Regions from separate parts of the Mesorhizobium sp. DCY119 genome, predicted to be linked through region 3. Evidence: riboswitches for the same ligand, from Rfam matches in the RefSeq annotation. Region 3 holds a riboswitch; each other region holds the start of a gene.
The links. Region 3 has a riboswitch for cobalamin ahead of DZG07_RS10715 (DUF1636 family protein). Riboswitches for the same ligand answer to the same signal wherever they lie in the genome.
Positions count from the first base shown of each region.

Region 1 (5,940 bases), 2.3 Mb from region 3:
GAGCAGGAAGACGGCAAGCGCCGCTTCGTCGCCGGCGCGCTCGGGCCGACCAACCGCACGGCCTCGATTTCGCCGGACGTCAACAATCCCGGCTACCGCGCCGTAACCTTCGACGATCTGCGCATCGCCTATGCCGAGCAGCTGCGCGGCCTGATCGACGGCGGCGCCGATTTGATCCTGATCGAGACCATCTTCGACACGCTGAACGCCAAGGCTGCGATCTTCGCCTGCAGCGAGGTCTTTGCCGAGAAGGGCATCGATCTGCCGATCATGATTTCGGGCACCATCACCGACCTTTCCGGCCGCACTTTGTCGGGCCAGACGCCGACGGCCTTCTGGCATTCGGTTCGCCACGCCAGCCCGTTCACCATCGGGCTCAACTGCGCGCTCGGCGCCAACGCCATGCGCGCGCATCTGTCCGAAATTTCGGATGTCGCCGACACTTTCGTCTGCGCCTATCCCAATGCCGGCCTGCCCAACGAATTCGGCCAGTATGACGAGAGCCCGGAATTCATGGCGGCGCAGATCGAGGATTTTGCGCGCGAAGGCCTGGTCAACATCGTCGGCGGTTGCTGCGGCTCGACGCCCGAGCATATCCGCGCCATCGCCGAAGTCGTGAAGAAATATCCGCCGCGCGCACTGCCCGAGATCGAGCCGAAGATGCGGCTGTCGGGCCTCGAGCCTTTCGTGCTCACCGACGAAATCCCCTTCGTCAATGTCGGCGAGCGCACCAACGTCACCGGCTCGGCCAAATTCCGCAAGCTCGTTACGGCCGGAGACTACGCCGCAGCCCTCGATGTCGCGCGCGATCAGGTCGTCAATGGCGCGCAGATCATCGACATCAACATGGATGAAGGCCTGATCGACTCGCAAAAGGCGATGGTCGAATATCTCAACCTCATCGCCGCCGAACCCGATATCGCCCGCGTGCCGGTGATGATCGACAGTTCCAAATGGGATGTGATTGAGGCCGGCCTGAAATGCGTGCAGGGCAAGCCGCTGGTCAATTCCATCTCGATGAAGGAAGGCGAGGAGGCTTTCCTGCATCACGCGAAGCTGTGCCGGGCCTATGGTGCGGCGGTCGTCGTCATGGCCTTCGACGAGCAGGGCCAGGCCGACACGCAAGCCAGAAAAGTCGAGATCTGCACCCGCGCCTACAAGCTGCTCACCGAGCAGGCCGGCTTCCCGCCGGAAGACATCATCTTCGACCCCAACATCTTCGCGGTCGCCACCGGCATCGAGGAGCACAACAATTACGGCGTCGATTTCATCGAAGCGACGCGCGAAATCATCAATACGCTGCCGCATGTCCATATCTCCGGCGGCGTCTCCAACCTGTCTTTCTCCTTCCGCGGCAACGAGCCGGTGCGCGAGGCCATGCACGCCGTGTTCCTCTATCACGCCATCCAGGCGGGCATGGACATGGGCATCGTCAATGCCGGCCAGCTCGCCGTCTACGAATCGATCGATCCGGAACTGCGCAAGGCCTGCGAGGACGTCGTGCTCAACCGCCGCGACGATGGCACCGAGCGCCTGCTGGAGCTTGCCGAGCGCTACAAGGGCACGGCCGGCAAGGAGGCCAAGGAGCGCGATCTTGCCTGGCGCGAATGGCCGGTCGAGCAGCGCATTTCACACGCGCTGGTCAATGGCATCACCGAATTCATCGACGCCGACACCGACGAGGCGCGGCTGAAGGCCGAGCGCCCTCTGCACGTCATCGAAGGCCCGCTGATGGCCGGCATGAATGTCGTCGGGGACCTGTTCGGCGCGGGCAAGATGTTCCTGCCGCAGGTGGTCAAGTCGGCCCGCGTCATGAAGCAGGCGGTTGCCGGCCTCCTGCCGCATATGGAAGCCGAGAAGATCGCCAATGCCAAGAACGGCATTGCCTCCAGTGGTCGCGAGAGTGCGGGAAAAATCCTGATGGCGACGGTGAAGGGCGATGTCCACGACATCGGCAAGAACATCGTCGGCGTCGTGCTTGCCTGCAACAACTACGAGATCATCGATCTCGGCGTCATGGTGCCGGCAACCAAGATACTGCAGACAGCGAAAGAGCAGAATGTCGACATCATCGGCCTGTCCGGCCTGATCACGCCCTCGCTCGACGAGATGGTGCATGTCGCTGCCGAGATGGAGCGCGAGGGCTTCAGCGTCCCGCTGCTCATCGGCGGGGCGACGACCAGCCGCGTGCACACTGCGGTGAAAATCCACCCGCGCTATGAGCGCGGCCAGACCGTCTATGTCACCGACGCCAGCCGTGCCGTTGGCGTGGTTTCCAGCCTGCTGTCGGCCGACGCCAAGCCCGGCTATGTCGATAATGTCCGTGCCGAGTACAAGAAGGTGGCGGATGCCCATGCCCGCTCCGAGGCTGACAAGCAGCGCCTGCCGCTGGCCAAGGCGCGCGCCAACGCCCACAGGATCGACTGGACGAACTACCAGCCACCAAAGCCGTCCTTCCTCGGCACGCGCACCTTCGAGAACTGGGACCTTGCCGAACTCGCCCGCTACATCGACTGGACGCCCTTCTTCCAGACATGGGAGCTGAAGGGCCGCTATCCGAAAATCCTTGAAGACGAGGCGCAGGGCCCGGCCGCGCGCCAACTCTTCGAGGATGCGCAGGCGATGTTGAAGCAGATTATCGCCGAAAAATGGTTCACGCCAAAGGGCGTCATCGGCTTCTGGCCGGCCAATGCCATCGGCGACGACGTTCGGCTCTACACCGACGAGGGCAGGGCGCAGGAACTCGCAACCTTCTTCACGCTGCGCCAGCAACTGGCCAAGCGCGACGGCCGCCCGAACGTGGCGCTGTCGGATTTCGTCGCGCCCGCCGACAGCGGCAAGCCCGATTATGTCGGCGGCTTCGTGGTCACGGCGGGCATCGAGGAGGTAGCGATTGCCGAGCGCTTCGAGCGCGCCAACGACGACTATTCCTCGATCCTCGTCAAGGCGCTGGCCGACCGCTTCGCCGAGGCTTTTGCCGAGCGCATGCATGAAAAAGTGCGCAAGGAATTCTGGGGTTACGCGCCGAATGAGGCCCTCGCGCCGGACGAGTTGATCGGCGAGCCCTATCAGGGCATCCGTCCCGCGCCCGGCTATCCGGCGCAGCCAGACCATACCGAGAAGGTGACGCTGTTCAGGCTGCTCGATGCCGAGAAAAAGGCTGGTGTCAGCCTGACCGAAAGCATGGCGATGTGGCCCGGCTCGTCCGTCTCGGGCATGTACCTCTCGCACCCCGAAAGCTATTATTTCGGTGTTGCCAAGGTCGAGCGGGATCAGGTCGAGGACTACGCCGCCCGCAAGGACATGGCGGTGATCGAGGTCGAACGCTGGCTCGGTCCGATCCTCAATTACGTGCCGGCACCCCGTGCCGAGGCGGCGGAATAGCAGCGGATTTTTCCGCTGTCGCCTTTGCGCTTGGGCCATGTCGCTTTCGTATCGCCGTGCGCGCCGATTCGGTGATTATATCGGGACACTTGAGGTGCTGGTGCGCTTGATCGCGGACCGGAGAATTGGGAAGCCGGTTTGATGCCGGCGCTGCCCCCGCAACGGTGGTGGAGAATGTCACGGCGGGAGACCACTGGGCCGCAAATGGCTTGGGAAGGTGTCCGTGACGGGTCCTGCAGGACCGCTCCAGAGCCCGGAAACCAGCCTTGAGTGTTGTAAATTCGACTGATCGCGGTGGGCGATCAAGCGGCGGATTTTTGCGCGGACAGGCTCCAGCGGGCGTTGCCGTGCAATCTTTCTCCCCTGACATCACCACCAGTTCAGTCCTTGGATAGCGAGGACAGGACATGGATGCGCGCAATGAGATGCTGCGGCAGTTACGCAACCGCCGCGAGGGCTTCAGCCTCGAGCAGGCTTTCTACACCGATCCGGACTATTTCAAGCTGGATCTTGAGCTGATCTGGTATCGCGACTGGCTGTTCCTCGGCCATGATTGCGAATTGCCCAAGCCCGGCAGCTACATCACCGCGCAGATCGGCGACTATCCCGTGCTGGTCGTGCGCGACCAGAAGGGCGACATCCGCGCCTTCCACAATTCCTGCCGCCATCGCGGCTCGCGCGTCTGCACCGCCGAAAAGGGCACGACGGCCAAGCTCGTCTGCCCCTATCACCAGTGGACCTATGAGCTCGACGGCCGCCTGCTGTTTGCCCGCCAGATGGCCGAGGGCTTCGATAAGAACCAGTTCGGCCTGAAGCCCGTCGCCTGCGAAAGCGTCGGCGGCTACATCTTCATCTGCCTCGCCAAGGAGCCTGCGGATTTCGCGCCGATGCGGGCGATGGTCGAGCCTTATCTTTTGCCGCACCGCCTGCGCGACGCGAAGGTCGCTTTCGAAAGCACCATCGTCGAGAAGGGCAACTGGAAGCTGGTCTGGGAAAACAACCGCGAGTGCTATCACTGCGCGGCGAACCATCCCGAACTTTGTAAGACCTTCCCGGAAGCTCCGACAGTCACCGGCGTCAACGGTGCCGAAAGCGATCCCGAAATGCTTGCCCATTGGGCGAAGTGCGAGGCTGTCGGCCTGCCGAGCAAGTTCCGCATCGATGCCGGTGGCCAGTACCGTGCCACGCGTGCGCCGCTGCTGCGCGACGCCGTCAGCTACACGATGTCCGGCAAGCGCGCGGTGAGGAAGAACCTTTCCGATATCGTCACTGCCGACAAGATCGGCGCGCTGCTGCTCTATCACTACCCGACCACCTGGAACCATGTGCTGGGCGACCACGCCGTCACCTTCCGCGTGCTGCCGATCTCGGCAACCGAAACGGCAGTCACCACCAAATGGCTGGTGCACAAGGATGCGGTCGAGGGTGTCGACTACGATCTCGCTGAACTCACCCATGTCTGGACCGAGACCAACGATCAGGACCGCAGGATCGTCGAGGAAAATGCCTTCGGCATCAAGTCGCCGGCCTATGAGCCCGGACCTTACTCGGTCGAGCATGAGGGCGGCGTGATGCAGTTCGTCGAATGGTACTGCAACTTCATCGAGCCGCGCCTGACCGACGACGAAAAGCCGGCGCTGCGCAGCGTGGCCTAAGACCATGAGCCCGAACCGTAGGACCGCGTTAGCGAAAAGTGGTTGCCGGTTTTCGGACAAGCTCATGGTCAATCAAACGGAACTAAGCGGATGAACGCGATGACGGAACTTTCCCTTTATCGGCATCTGGACGAGATGGTGCCGTGGAACGACCGGCTGCAGGTGCTGGAATGCATCGGCGTGATCGACGAGGCGTCGGAGGTGAAGACCTTCATCTTCCGCTCCGACAACCAGACCTGGTTCCGCTACCAGCCCGGCCAGTTCGTCACGCTGGAACTGCCGCTGGAAGACGGCCCGCTGATGCGCACCTACACGCTGTCCTCCAGCCCGTCGCGGCCGTTCTCCATCGCGGTCACGGTCAAGGCGCAGGCCGGCAGCGTCGGCACGCGCTGGATGTTCGACAATCTCGTGCCCGGCGTCCACATCAAGGCCTACGGCCCGGCAGGCGATTTCTCCCATCACAACCATCCGTCGGCGAAATACCTGTTCGTCTCCGCCGGTTCCGGCGTCACGCCGATGATGTCGATGCTGCGCTGGCTGAACGATTGCGCGCCATGGACCGACGTCGCCTTCGTCAACTGCGCGCGCCGCCCGGAAGAGATCATCTTCCGCAAGGAGCTGGAACTGCTCGGCAGCCGCATGCCCGGCCTGTCGCTCGGCTTCCTCATCGAGGAGCGCTCGAACCGAGAAGTCTGGAGCGGCCATATGGGCCGCATCGATGCCGTGCGCCTGCCGCTTCTGGCGCCCGATTTCCGCGACCGCGAAGTCTTCTGCTGCGGCCCCGACCCGTTCATGCGCGCGGTGCGCCAGATGCTCGAGGCCGCAGGCTTCGACATGGCGCATTATCATCAGGAAAGCTTTGGCGCGCCTCCGGTGGAAGTCGTTCCGGCGCCGTTCTCCG
Region 1 is NZ_CP031834.1:4,791,728-4,797,667, reverse strand. It holds gene metH (methionine synthase) at 1-3,384, shown strand, start outside; cobalamin riboswitch at 3,460-3,668, shown strand; gene DZG07_RS23430 (aromatic ring-hydroxylating dioxygenase subunit alpha) at 3,792-5,039, shown strand; gene DZG07_RS23425 (hybrid-cluster NAD(P)-dependent oxidoreductase) at 5,139-5,940, shown strand, end outside.
Region 1: linked by a shared signal. The riboswitch ahead of DZG07_RS23430 (aromatic ring-hydroxylating dioxygenase subunit alpha) and the one ahead of DZG07_RS10715 (DUF1636 family protein) in region 3 are both predicted to bind cobalamin.

Region 2 (5,940 bases), 1.5 Mb from region 3:
CCGAGCGAATCGCGGTGCCTTATCTTGCCATCGAACAGATAGGTGACGGTCGAAAGACCGATATGCGGATGCGGGCGCACGTCGAGCGCCTTGCCGGCGCGCAGGATGGCCGGACCCATGCGGTCGAAGAAGATGAACGGCCCGACCAGCCTGCGCTTGGCCGTCGGCAGTGCGCGCCGCACCTCGAAACCGCCGATGTCCTTGGCGTTGGGAATGACCATCAGCTCGATGGCATCGCAGGAGAAGGCGTCACCCGGTTCGGGATCGCGTGCGGGAAAAAAGCTCATGGGACACTCCGGTCTGCGGTTGCGTTCAACCTTATGCAGAGAGGCTACGCCCCAAGCGCGACAATCGAAAGTCCCATACCGGAGACGGCATGTTCAATCGCTGAGCCTAGAACAGGCGCACGACAAGCGTCATGCGTTTGCAAAACGCAGCGCCGAACGGGCCTTCGCCTTGGCGGCTTCTTCCTCGCGGTTGCGCGGATGCTGGTGCGTTTCCATCGAATGCAGCAGTTCGTGCGCCGCCTCCCCTATCTTATCGACGGCGCGGTTGAAGGCTTCCTCGTTCTTCTTGGAAGGTTTCGTCGTACCGCTCAGCTTGCGGACGAACTGAAGTGCTGCGTCGCGGATCTCGTCATGCGTCGCCGGTGGCTCGAAATTGAACAACGTCTTGATATTGCGGCACATCGTCAGCTCCCGGATTTTCCATCGACCCTTTGTCTGCTTCATAACTGGGCGCGAGGTGCCGCGACGTCAAGTCATTCACCGTCGAGCGGCTCCGTGCCCACGGGCTTGCCGTCGCGCGACAGGCGGATTTTCTCGACCTTGTCCTCGGCGGCCTTGAGCAGCCGGTCGCAATGGGTCTTCAGCGCTTCGCCGCGCTCATAGATCTTGATCGACTGGTCGAGCGGCACGTCGCCGCGCTCCAGATCGTCGACGATCTTTTCCAGCGCCTCCAGCGCCTGCTCGAAGCTCATCGCCTTGATTTCTTCACTCGGCTCGGTAGCCATTCCTTATCCTTTCATCAGGCGCTTCACATGCGCCGCGACCGAGAACGACAGGCCCTCGAGGTCGTATCCGCCTTCCAGCAGGCTGACGAGCCGGTTGCTCGCATGGCGCGTGGCGCGGTCCATGAGTTCGCCGGTCGCCCAGTCGAAATCGTCTTCGGTCAGGTTGATCTCGGCCAGCGGGTCGCGGTGATGCGCATCGAAACCGGCCGAAATGATGATCAGGTCCGGCGCGAAATCGTCGATCGCCGAAAACACGCGCGAACGCATCGCCTCGCGAAAAATGTCGCTGCCGGTCTGCGGGGCCAGCGGCGCGTTGACGATGTTGCCGGCGCCGGTCTCGTTCTTCGCGCCGGTGCCGGGGTAAAGCGGCATCTGGTGCGTCGAGCAGTAGAGCACGGACGGGTCGTCCCAGAAGATGTCCTGCGTGCCGTTGCCGTGATGCACGTCCCAGTCGACGATGGCGACGCGCTCGGCGCCGTGCTTCTTCTGTGCATAGCGCGCGGCGATCGCGGCATTGTTGAACAGGCAGAAGCCCATCGCCGTGGTCTTTTCGGCATGGTGCCCCGGCGGGCGGCTGGCGACGAAGACATTGTCGGCCTTGCCGGAAAACACGTCGTCCACAGCCGCGTTCGCCGCACCTATCGCCGTCAGCGCCGCGATCCAGCTTTTGGGGCTGGCGGAGGTGTCGGCGTCGATGGAACGGATACCCTCTTGCGGGATAGCCGCGCGCACCTTTTCGACATGGCTTTCCGGGTGAGCGTAAAGAATCGTCGCCTCGTCGCCCTCCGGTGCCTCGACTCGGTCGAGTGCGGCAAAGGCCTCGTCTTCCAGCACGCGCGCGATTGCACGCAGGCGGTCCGGGCGCTCCGGGTGGCCGGGCGGCGTCAGATGCTCGAGATAGATCGGATGTGAATAGAGACGCGTCGTCATGCAAACATCCTATCAGGAAAGACCGTGCCGCCGCCATGCGTCGGCCCCCGAAGCCTGGGGAAAATCCTCTTTGCGAAGTCATAGGTCGGCATCGGGGGATGTTTTTGCAAGCGTTGCGCGTTAAGTCTTCGGCACTGTCAGGTGCCCGCCGCAAGGTGGGAGAATCGGGAACACGGTGAAAATCCGTGGCGTGCCCAACGCTGTAAGGGGAACCGCATCGGCAAATGCCACTGTTCGCGAGAACGGGAAGGCGCCGCAAGCGGGATGAACCCAAGCCAGAAGACCGGCCCGGTAGAGATAGTCATCCGCGTGGACAGGCGGAGCGACATTTTTCGATCGCAAGGGGAAATGCGATGAATGTTGTCCGCAACCACGTCTGCCGTGAAAATGCTTTCGAAGACGCCGAGCGCGATGCCGTCTACCGCGCCATCTTCACCCGCCGCGACGTGCGCAGCCATTTTCGTCCAGACCCGATAGACGATACGGTGCTGGCCCGGCTGCTTCTCGCCGCCCATCACGCGCCTTCCGTCGGCTTCATGCAGCCCTGGAACTTTATCGTCGTCCGCGACATGCAGCGCCGGCAGGCCGTGCGCGATCTTTTCCTCGCCGCCCGCGAGCAGGAACTGCCTAATATCGCCGAGGAGCGGCAGGCGCTCTACCGCAAGCTGAAACTGGAAGGCATCTGCGAAAGCGCGCTGAACCTCTGCATCACCTGCGACCGCTCTCGCTCGAAGGGTTCGCCGCTCGGCCGCTGGCACAATCCCGAGATGGACGTCTACAGCACCGTTTGCGCCGTGCAGAATTTCTGGCTGGCGGCGCGCACTGAGGGCATCGGCGTCGGGTGGGTCAGCATCCTCGACGCGGACGCTTTGAAGCGCGTGCTGAACATTCCCGGCCACGTCGTTCCGATCGCCTATCTCTGCGTCAGCCATGTCTCGGAATTCGCGCCGCGACCCGACCTCGAACGAAACGGCTGGGGCGCCCGCCTGCCGCTCTCCAGCCTGATCATGAGCGAGACCTTTGGCGGCGAAGGCGAAGACGCACTGAAGGAGGTCGCTGACGAAGCGAACCGTTCGTGACCCCTCTCAGCCCTTCTCGACCAGCAGCCCGTTAAGCAAGGTCTTGAAGGCCGAGACGGCTTTGCGTGAGGTTTCCTCGGGATCATCGGAATTCGCGATCCTCTGCGATGCTTGGCTGCTCGCGCCATTGATCAGCCGCGCAGCTGTGCCCGCATCGAGATCGGGAACGACAATCCCCTCCTCCTGCAACCGGGTCAGGTTTTCCGTCATCGAGGCTTCGCAGGCGCTGGCGTTCGGCCATTGCGACGGATCGCCCAGCACGGCAGGGGCGTCGCGGAACAGGATGCGCTGGATTTCCGGGTCGAGCGCCAGTTCGATGTAGCTCGTGCATTCGTCGACGAAATGCTGCCAGCGCGTCGGCGCCTTTTCCGCGATTTCGCGCACCCGCACCGCCATCTCGCCGTCGATCTCGGCAATGACGGCCTGAAGCAACCCCTTCTTGTCGCCGAAGTGATGATAAAGCGCGCCGCGCGTCAGGCCGGCTGCGGCGGTGAAATCGTCCATCGATGCTTCCGCATAGCCGACAGTGCCGAAGGCATGACGCGCAGCCTCCACCAGCTTGGCGCGCGTTTCGGCGATCATCTCCTTGCGTGGTTTATGCGCCATCAAATCTCCTTCGCATACGATGCGTATATTATTTGACATACGCGACGTATGCAACTATCTAGATTGCATACGCCACGTATGTAAGTGGTGCCCCTCTGGAAATCCAGGAGCGTTCGATGTCCAACCCCTATAGCGAGATATTCAAGGCGCCGGGAGCCAAAGGCTTCGCTGCCGCCGGTTTTATTGCGCGGCTGCCAATCGCCATGGCGCCGATCGGCATCGTCGCCATGCTGTCGCAGACCCATGGCGAATACTGGCTGGCGGGTGCCGTCTCTGCAACCTATGCGCTGACCAATGCGGTCTTCGCCCCTCAGATCTCGCGGCTGGTCGATCGCCTCGGCCAGACAAGGGTACTCGTGCCGACAACGATCATCTCGGTGATCGCCTTCGCCGCACTCCTGATCGCCACCAACCAGAACTGGCCGATCTGGACATTGTTCGTATCGGCGTTTGTGGCCGCGGCAATGCCCAGCATGCCGGCAATGGTGCGTGCGCGCTGGTCCGAGATTTTCCACGACCGTCCTGAACTCAACACCGCCTTCGCCTTCGAATCGGCTGCGGACGAACTCGTCTATATCGCCGGCGCGTCGCTGTCGGTGGGCCTCAGCGTGGCCCTGTTCCCGGAAGCGGGCATGCTGGCGAGCACGCTGTTCCTCGCATTCGGATCGGTGGCCTTCATCCTGCAACATTCGACGGAACCCGGAATCAGGCCGCTGGACCATGGTGGCGGCGGCTCGGCGATCCGGCAGCGGCCGGTTCAGATCATCACCTTTGCCCTGATCTTCATCGGCGCGATCTTCGCGACCGCTGAAGTCAGCGCGGTGGCGATCACCAAGGAACTCGGCCAGCCGAGCGCTGCAAGCCTTGTCATCGGCGTCTATGCCGTCGGCTCCTTCGTGGTCGGCCTGATCATCGGCGCGCTGAACCTGAAAATGCCGTTGCAACGCCAGCTGGCCATCGCGGTCGCCATCATTGCGCTGACGACACTGCCGCTGCTGGTCGTGAATACCGTGCCGTTGCTGGCGCTGGCCATCTTCGTCAGCGGCGTGGCTATCTCGCCCACCTTCATCACCGCTTTCGGCCTGATCGAGCGCCGCGTACCGGCAGCAATGCTGACCGAAGGGGTCACCTGGGTGATGACCGGCATCGGCATCGGCATGGCGCTCGGCTCATTCGCAACCGGATGGGTGGTGGATAATTACGGCGCCCACAACGGCTTCTGGGTGTCGGTGGCAGCCGGCACGATTGCGCTGCTGACCGTGCTTCTGGGCCAGAGGTCGCTCGGCGGCGAGAGACGCATGGTTTCGCCATTGCCGCAGCCGGCAGAATAAGCCGGCTGCAAAGAAGAAGGGCTCCGGTCGGTCGACCGGAGCCCTTCGTTTTTTCAGGTTTTCCGTTTTACAGGATTTCGGTCTTGGCGATCTTGATGCCGAAACCTTCCAGCCCGATGTAGTGGCGCTCGCGCGAGGCGATCAGGTTGATCGAGGAAATGCCGAGATCCTTCAGTATCTGCGCGCCAAGGCCGATCTGGCGCCACTCATCCTCGCGCCGCCGCGCTTCCTCATGGTCCTCACGGTCGTGCGTGGGCCGATTGCGCCCCTGATCGGCAACGCCGACCGAGCCTTCGCGCAGATAGACGATGACGCCGCGCTCGCGCTCACCAAGCGCCTTCACGATCTGGTCGAGACGGCATCCCGTGCCGAAGACATCGGCAACGACATCCTCGGTTTGAAGCCGTACGGGCACTTCGACGCCGTCGCGGATATCGCCGAAGACGATGGCAAGATGGTGCATGACGTCCCATGGCAGCGTGTAGGTATAGGCCTTGGCCTTGCCGCCGGGCGTGTCGATATCGAAAGTATCGACGCGCTGGATCAGCGTTTCCTGGCGCTGGCGATAGGCGATCAGGTCTGCGACCGAAACCTGCTTCAACCCGTTCTTTTCGGCAAAGGCCGCCACCTGCGGCCCGCGCATCACCGTGCCGTCGTCATTGACGAGTTCGGAAATGACCCCGACCGGCGGCAGGCCGGCAAGCTTGCACAGATCGACCGCGGCTTCGGTGTGGCCCGAGCGCATGAGCACGCCGCCTTCGCGCGCGATCAGCGGGAAGATGTGGCCCGGGCGCACGAAATCATTCGCGCCGACATTGCCGTTGGCAAGGTTGCGCACTGTCAGCGTGCGGTCGTCAGCGGAAATACCAGTCGTCGTGCCGTGCTTGAAGTCGACGCTCACGGTGAAGGCGGTTGTGTGGGCCGAATCATTGTCGGCGACCATCGGCGCCAGGTTGAGACGCCGTGCATCCTCGCGCGTCAT
Region 2 is NZ_CP031834.1:3,759,966-3,765,905, forward strand. It holds gene DZG07_RS18260 (pirin family protein) at 1-287, opposite strand, end outside; gene DZG07_RS18265 (DUF2277 domain-containing protein) at 417-689, opposite strand; gene DZG07_RS18270 (exodeoxyribonuclease VII small subunit) at 761-1,012, opposite strand; gene DZG07_RS18275 (histone deacetylase family protein) at 1,016-1,942, opposite strand; cobalamin riboswitch at 2,065-2,249, shown strand; gene bluB (5,6-dimethylbenzimidazole synthase) at 2,296-3,021, shown strand; gene DZG07_RS18285 (TetR/AcrR family transcriptional regulator) at 3,028-3,627, opposite strand; gene DZG07_RS18290 (MFS transporter) at 3,744-4,958, shown strand; gene ribB (3,4-dihydroxy-2-butanone-4-phosphate synthase) at 5,026-5,940, opposite strand, start outside.
Region 2: linked by a shared signal. The riboswitch ahead of bluB (5,6-dimethylbenzimidazole synthase) and the one ahead of DZG07_RS10715 (DUF1636 family protein) in region 3 are both predicted to bind cobalamin.

Region 3 (5,940 bases):
GAATGAGAATGGCGAGCTTGCGCGTCGGGCGCGGCTCGCGCTGGAGGCGGATGAAGGCTGCGACGAGGCTTGCCACTTGCTCGACGCGGTCCGGCTCGGGGTGATTGGCGAGACCCTTGAAAGCGAGGGCCGCGTCGACTTCGATCTCTGCCTTGAACGAAATCGCGCCGGCAAGGATGCGGCCGTCGAGTTCTGGCATGACCACATGCATTGCGAGATCGGCGGGGGCGAGGCCGCGCTGGTTCGTGGCCCAGGCGTCGCGGCGCGTGGTTGCGACGATAACCTGGAATACCGGCACGCCGGCGCGGTCGAACAGCGTTTCGCTGCCGGGCTCAGCGCCGGAGGCGAAGGCGGTTGCGGTGATGATCGCGGCGGGTTTCAGGTCTGCCAGCGCGTTTTCGACGAAGGCGAGGGAGGCCATGTCCTTCAGGCTGGAAACGAAGATCGGAACGGGGTTCATGCCATGTCGGCGCAGCGCCTCCACAAGCGCGTCGATCGGCGCGACATCGGCGGCGAGCAGCATCGAGCGGTAGAACAGGATGGGGATGACGGGGGCTTTTTCCTCCCCCCTTGAGGGGGAGGTGCCGCCAAAGGCGGCGGAGGGGGTTGCTGCGGCAGTGCTCGGCGTTTCTTGGCGTTGGCGCGCGGCCGGGACGACCCCACCCCCGGCCTGCGGCCGGACCCTCCCCTCGAGGGGGAGGGGGACGTCGCGCTCGACGACACCCCTTGCCGGGTCGTAAAAACCGGCCTTCGGCACCGTAACCGGCGCTGTTTGTGCGCCTTCTCCGCCGGCCAGCCCCGCCAGCCGCCGCACCAGCCCGCGCATATTCTCAGGTCCGCCCTCACGGAAATAGGCGAGCAGCCCGTCCAGCTGCTCGCGCGGCAGGGTCGAGCATTCGATCAGCCGGAGGTCTTCGTCGTGGCTTTCGCCGGGAAGCAGCGCCAGATGGATATTCTTCTCGCGGCACATTGCGGCGAGCCGGTCGCAGCCATAGCGCCACCAATCATAGCCGCCGAGGATGCGCACCAGAATGACCTTGGCCCGGCTGGCGGTGTGGTCGATCCACAGATCGACCGACATCGGGTGGCGCAGGTCGCGAAGGGCGGCCAATCGCATCGAGGGCAGCGTTTCGGCTTCTTGCTTCCATGCCGCCGCCAGTCCGGCCAGATCGCTGTCGGTGAAGGACAGGGCCACGATATCCGCCGGTGCTTGCCGCAGATCGACCGGCTCGACCAGATCGTCGAGCGAGGCGGATGTCGTGGTCAGTATGTGCATGGCGGCACGCTGTTGGTCAGTTGACCAGTATGCGCTCGATCGCGGCGCGATTCAGCCCCTTCAGGCCAATGACGACGAGACGCGAGCGGCGGTCGTCGGCAGCCGTCCAGGCGCGGTCGTAATAGTGGTTGACGCGTGGGCCGACGGCCTGGACCAGAAGCCGCATCGGCTTGCCGCCGACATCAACGAAACCCTTCACGCGCAGCACGTTTTCTTGTTCGGCAGCCGTCGCCACGCGCTTGGCCAGCGCGTCGGGATCGGAAATCGCCGGAAGCTCGATGATGAAGGAGTCAAAATCATCGTGCTCGTGGTCGAGTTCGTCGTCGTGATGGGTCTTGCGGTTCTCGATGTCGTCCTCGACGGCCAAACCGAGGCCGAGCAGCACCGAGGGATCGACCTTGCCCTGCGCGGTCGGGACGATTTTCACGGCGCGCGACAGATGCTCGCTGATGATGGCGTTGGCGCGGGCGCTGCCGGCTGCGTCGAGCAGATCGCTCTTGGAGAGAATGATGAGGTCGGCGCAGGCGACCTGATCCTCGAACACTTCCTCGACCGGGTCGTCATGATCGAGCGAATCGTCTTCCTGGCGCTGCGCCTGCAGAGCATCGAGGTCGGATGCAACCTTCCCTGCGGCCAGTGCGGGGCCATCCACCACGGCGACGACGCCGTCTACCGTCACGCGGCTCTTCACGCTCGGCCACTGGAATGCCTGCACCAGCGGCTTGGGCAGCGCCAGGCCGGAGGTCTCGATGATGATGTGATCGACTTTCGGCTCCAGCGCCAGGATCTGATCCAGCGCCGGCACGAAATCGTCGGCGACGGTGCAGCACAGGCAGCCATTGGCCAGCTCGACGATGTTTTCCTCCGGGCAGGCATCCACGCCGCAACCTTTGAGGATTTCGCCATCGATGCCGATATCGCCGAATTCGTTGACGATCAGGGCCAGCCGGCGGCCATTGGCGTTTTCGAGGATGTGGCGGATCAGCGTAGTCTTTCCGGCGCCGAGAAAGCCGGTGACGACGGTGCAGGGAACGCGGGCGGCGGAAGCGGTCATGAATTGTCCTTCAGGAGATCGAGGGGAGGGATGCGCGCGACGAGGCCGCGCTTGAGGCTGTCGGGGCGGCCGCGCCAAGGCAGGATGCCGTCGGTCGAGGTCGCGAAAAGCTTTGCGCCGGTGATCAGATCGGGTCCGCTTTCGGTCGTGAGGTCGCCGAAGACGTAGCTCCACGAGCCGTCGCGCAGCAGGGCAGCGCTCAGACGACTCTTGCAGTTGCCGAGGCATTCGACCTGTTTGACGGTGATCTTCTCGGGCGCTGCGGCGCGAATCGCACCTTGGGCAAGATGCTCGCCGGCGCGGGGCCGAGCATCCGAGCCGGTTTCGTCGCGACAGGAGGAGCAGACGAGAATCGTTACGCCGGGCGCGCCCAAATCTTGGGAGTCCTCGGCCAGTTGGATAGGATTGCCGTCGGCTTTCACAGAATCATGCTCCTTGCCCGGGACACCCGCCAGGCGGTCGGATTTTTCGTCTGACGGCAGGTCTCCTGGCTCGCGGGTCGTCGCTTCATGCCGCCTTCCCGGGAAAAATCCCAGTGGCTGTCGGCCTTCGGCTATCCGCTTACAGTTGCGGGGACAGCTGCGGACTTGGGCATGTTCGCCCGGCACCGCATTCCCTCTTAGCCCCTCCCTTTGCGGAGAGGGGACCGTCGCGGGCGAATTTAGGCGGTGGTGCCTTGCGCTGTCAACGCGTGGTTACGACGCGATTATGTCGGCCAACGCCGGGGCGAGGTCTCCGGCTGGCGATATCTCGATGCGATCGAGTTCGAGCCAGGACATCATCAGGCGCAGTTCTTCGATGAGAGCTGCGGCAGTGTGGTCCGGCGCGCCCGGTTCGGCATAGGCGGCCAGCACGCGCAGGACACGGCCCGGTCGGTCCGCCTTCACATCGATGCGCGCCACAATCGCGTCGCCGAGCAGGAAGGGCAGGACATAATAGCCATACTGCCGCTTTTCGGCGGGCGTGTAGATCTCGATGCGGTAGCGGAAATTGAACAGGCGCTCCGTGCGGGCGCGTTCCCAGACCAGCGGGTCGAAGGGGGCGAGGAGGGCGCGGGCCTCGACCTTGCGGGGGATGCGGGCACCGGCATGAAGCCAGGCCTGATGGGTCCAGCCTTTGACCCTGATGGGCAGAAGCTCGCCCGATTCGACCAGCTCCTCGATGCGGCCCTTCATGTCGGCGGGCGAAAGGCGGAAATAGTCGCGCAGGTCGCTGTAGGTGGCGATGCCGAGCGCGCGGGCCGAAATGCGCAGCAAGTCGCGATGCGCGTCGGGAGCCGACGGAATGGGCGCATTATATATGGAGGCGGGCAGGACGCGCTCGGGCAGGTCATAAAGACGCTCGAAGCCACGGCGCGAAGATGTTGTGATCCGCCCGGCCCAGAACAGCCATTCGAAAGCGTGTTTCTCGTCGCTCCAGCCCCACCAGCCGCCCGAGCCCTTGGCGCCATCGATGTCGGAAGCCGCGATCGGGCCTCGGTTGCGGACTTCCTGATAAATCTCATCGATCAGGCCTTCGTTCTCCCGCGCCCATTTCGCCAGCCCGGTGTACATTTCCTCGTGCCGGCCAGCCCGTTCCATGCGCCAGCGCATGAGGGGATAGGTTTCGACCGGAAGGAACGATGCCTCATGCGCCCAGTATTCAAAGAGCGCACGTTTTCGTGATGTGGCAGCGTTATCGAGTAACGCGCGCGGGTAGGGACCAAGCCGCGAGAACAGCGGCATGTAATGCGCCCGCACCACCGCACTGACGGAATCGATCTGCAGCAAGCCGATGCGCGAAAGCACCTTGTTGAGATGTCGCCGGTCGATGGTCCCTGTCGGTCGTGGATCGGCAAAACCCTGGGCGGCGAGCGCGATGCGTCGCGCCATGGCAAGCGGGATCGTTTCCTTCATTCTTCGGCCGTCCGGATATGCATGAGGCGGGTGTCTTTGCGTCAACTGGAATCGAAATGTGGAGTTCAGCCTAGCAGGCCTGCGACGGGAATTGTGTCAGGATAAAAAGTGGAGTAAAAAGGTAAGGAAATCAAATGCGCCTTGTGCAACGCAAATCGCTGAAAAGCGATTGGCGTAGCCATGCTTTCGCCAAGGTTTGACTTGCGTCCCCCGATTGCCTGCGCTAACCCTCGCCGCGTTGCAGCATAGTTTCTCGCCGCGGCCTTCGTAGGCAATCTGTCGCGGTCTGGCGGTTCGACTCAATGCTATAATTCAGGCCGATCGGCCACCAACGGAAAGTCGGAGCATGAGCGCGCTCTTAAGTTCATATCTTCCCATCGTCATTTTCATCGGCGTGGCCCTCGTGGTCGGGCTGGCGCTGATCGCAGCGCCCTTCCTCGTGGCCTACCGCAATCCGGACCCGGAAAAGCTGTCGGCCTATGAGTGCGGCTTCAATTCGTTCGACGATGCGCGCATGAAGTTCGACATCCGCTTTTATCTGGTTTCCATTCTCTTCATCATCTTCGACCTTGAAGTGGCCTTCCTGTTTCCGTGGGCGGTTTCCTTCGGCAAGATCGGCATGCTCGGCTTCTGGTCGATGATGGTCTTCTTGGCGGTGCTCACCATCGGCTTCATCTACGAATGGAAAAAAGGAGCGCTGGAATGGGATTGAACGACATGTCTCCCACAATGGTCGCTGCCAAGCCCAAGGGCATTCTCGATCCGAACACCGGCAAGCCGATCGGCGCCGATGATCCGTTCGTGATGGACATCAACAACGAGCTTTCCGACAAGGGCTTTATCGTCACCTCGTCGGAGGCGCTGATCACTTGGGCGCGCACCGGCTCGCTGATGTGGATGACCTTCGGTCTCGCCTGCTGCGCCGTCGAGATGATGCACATCTCCATGCCGCGCTACGACGCCGAGCGCTTCGGCATCGCGCCGCGCGCTTCTCCGCGCCAGTCGGACGTGATGATCGTTGCCGGCACGCTGACCAACAAGATGGCTCCCGCGCTGCGCAAGGTCTACGACCAGATGCCCGAGCCGCGCTATGTCATCTCCATGGGCTCCTGCGCCAATGGCGGCGGCTATTACCACTATTCCTATTCGGTCGTGCGCGGTTGCGACCGCGTGGTGCCGGTGGACATCTATGTACCCGGCTGCCCGCCGACCGCGGAAGCGCTGCTCTACGGCATTCTTCTCCTCCAGAAGAAGATTCGCCGCACCGGCACGATCGAACGGTGATTTTCGATGAGTGAAGCCCTCAAGGACCTTGCGGCCTATCTGGCCGAAAAACTGGACGGAAAGATCGGTGAAGCGGTCATCGCTTATGGCGAGCTGACGCTTTCCCTCGAAGCCGGCGATATCGTCAGCGTCGCCAGCTTCCTGCGCAGCGACGTGCAGTGCCAGTTCATCTCGATGATCGACGTTTGCGGTGCCGATTACCCGGCGCGTCTGAAGCGTTTCGACGTCGTCTATCATCTGCTGTCGCCGCGCCAGAACCTGCGCATCCGCCTCAAGGTGATGACCGACGAGGATACGCCGGTTCCTTCGCTGACGGGCGTCTATCCCGGCGCGGACTGGTTCGAGCGCGAAGCCTACGATCTCTACGGCATCCTGTTTTCCGGCCACCCGGATCTGCGCCGCCTGCTGACCGATTATGGCTTCGAAGGCCA
Region 3 is NZ_CP031834.1:2,216,452-2,222,391, forward strand. It holds gene cobN (cobaltochelatase subunit CobN) at 1-1,276, opposite strand, end outside; gene cobW (cobalamin biosynthesis protein CobW) at 1,293-2,330, opposite strand; gene DZG07_RS10715 (DUF1636 family protein) at 2,327-2,752, opposite strand; cobalamin riboswitch at 2,790-2,996, opposite strand; gene DZG07_RS10720 (winged helix-turn-helix domain-containing protein) at 3,026-4,225, opposite strand; gene DZG07_RS10725 (NADH-quinone oxidoreductase subunit A) at 4,572-4,937, shown strand; gene DZG07_RS10730 (NADH-quinone oxidoreductase subunit B) at 4,928-5,509, shown strand; gene DZG07_RS10735 (NADH-quinone oxidoreductase subunit C) at 5,516-5,940, shown strand, end outside.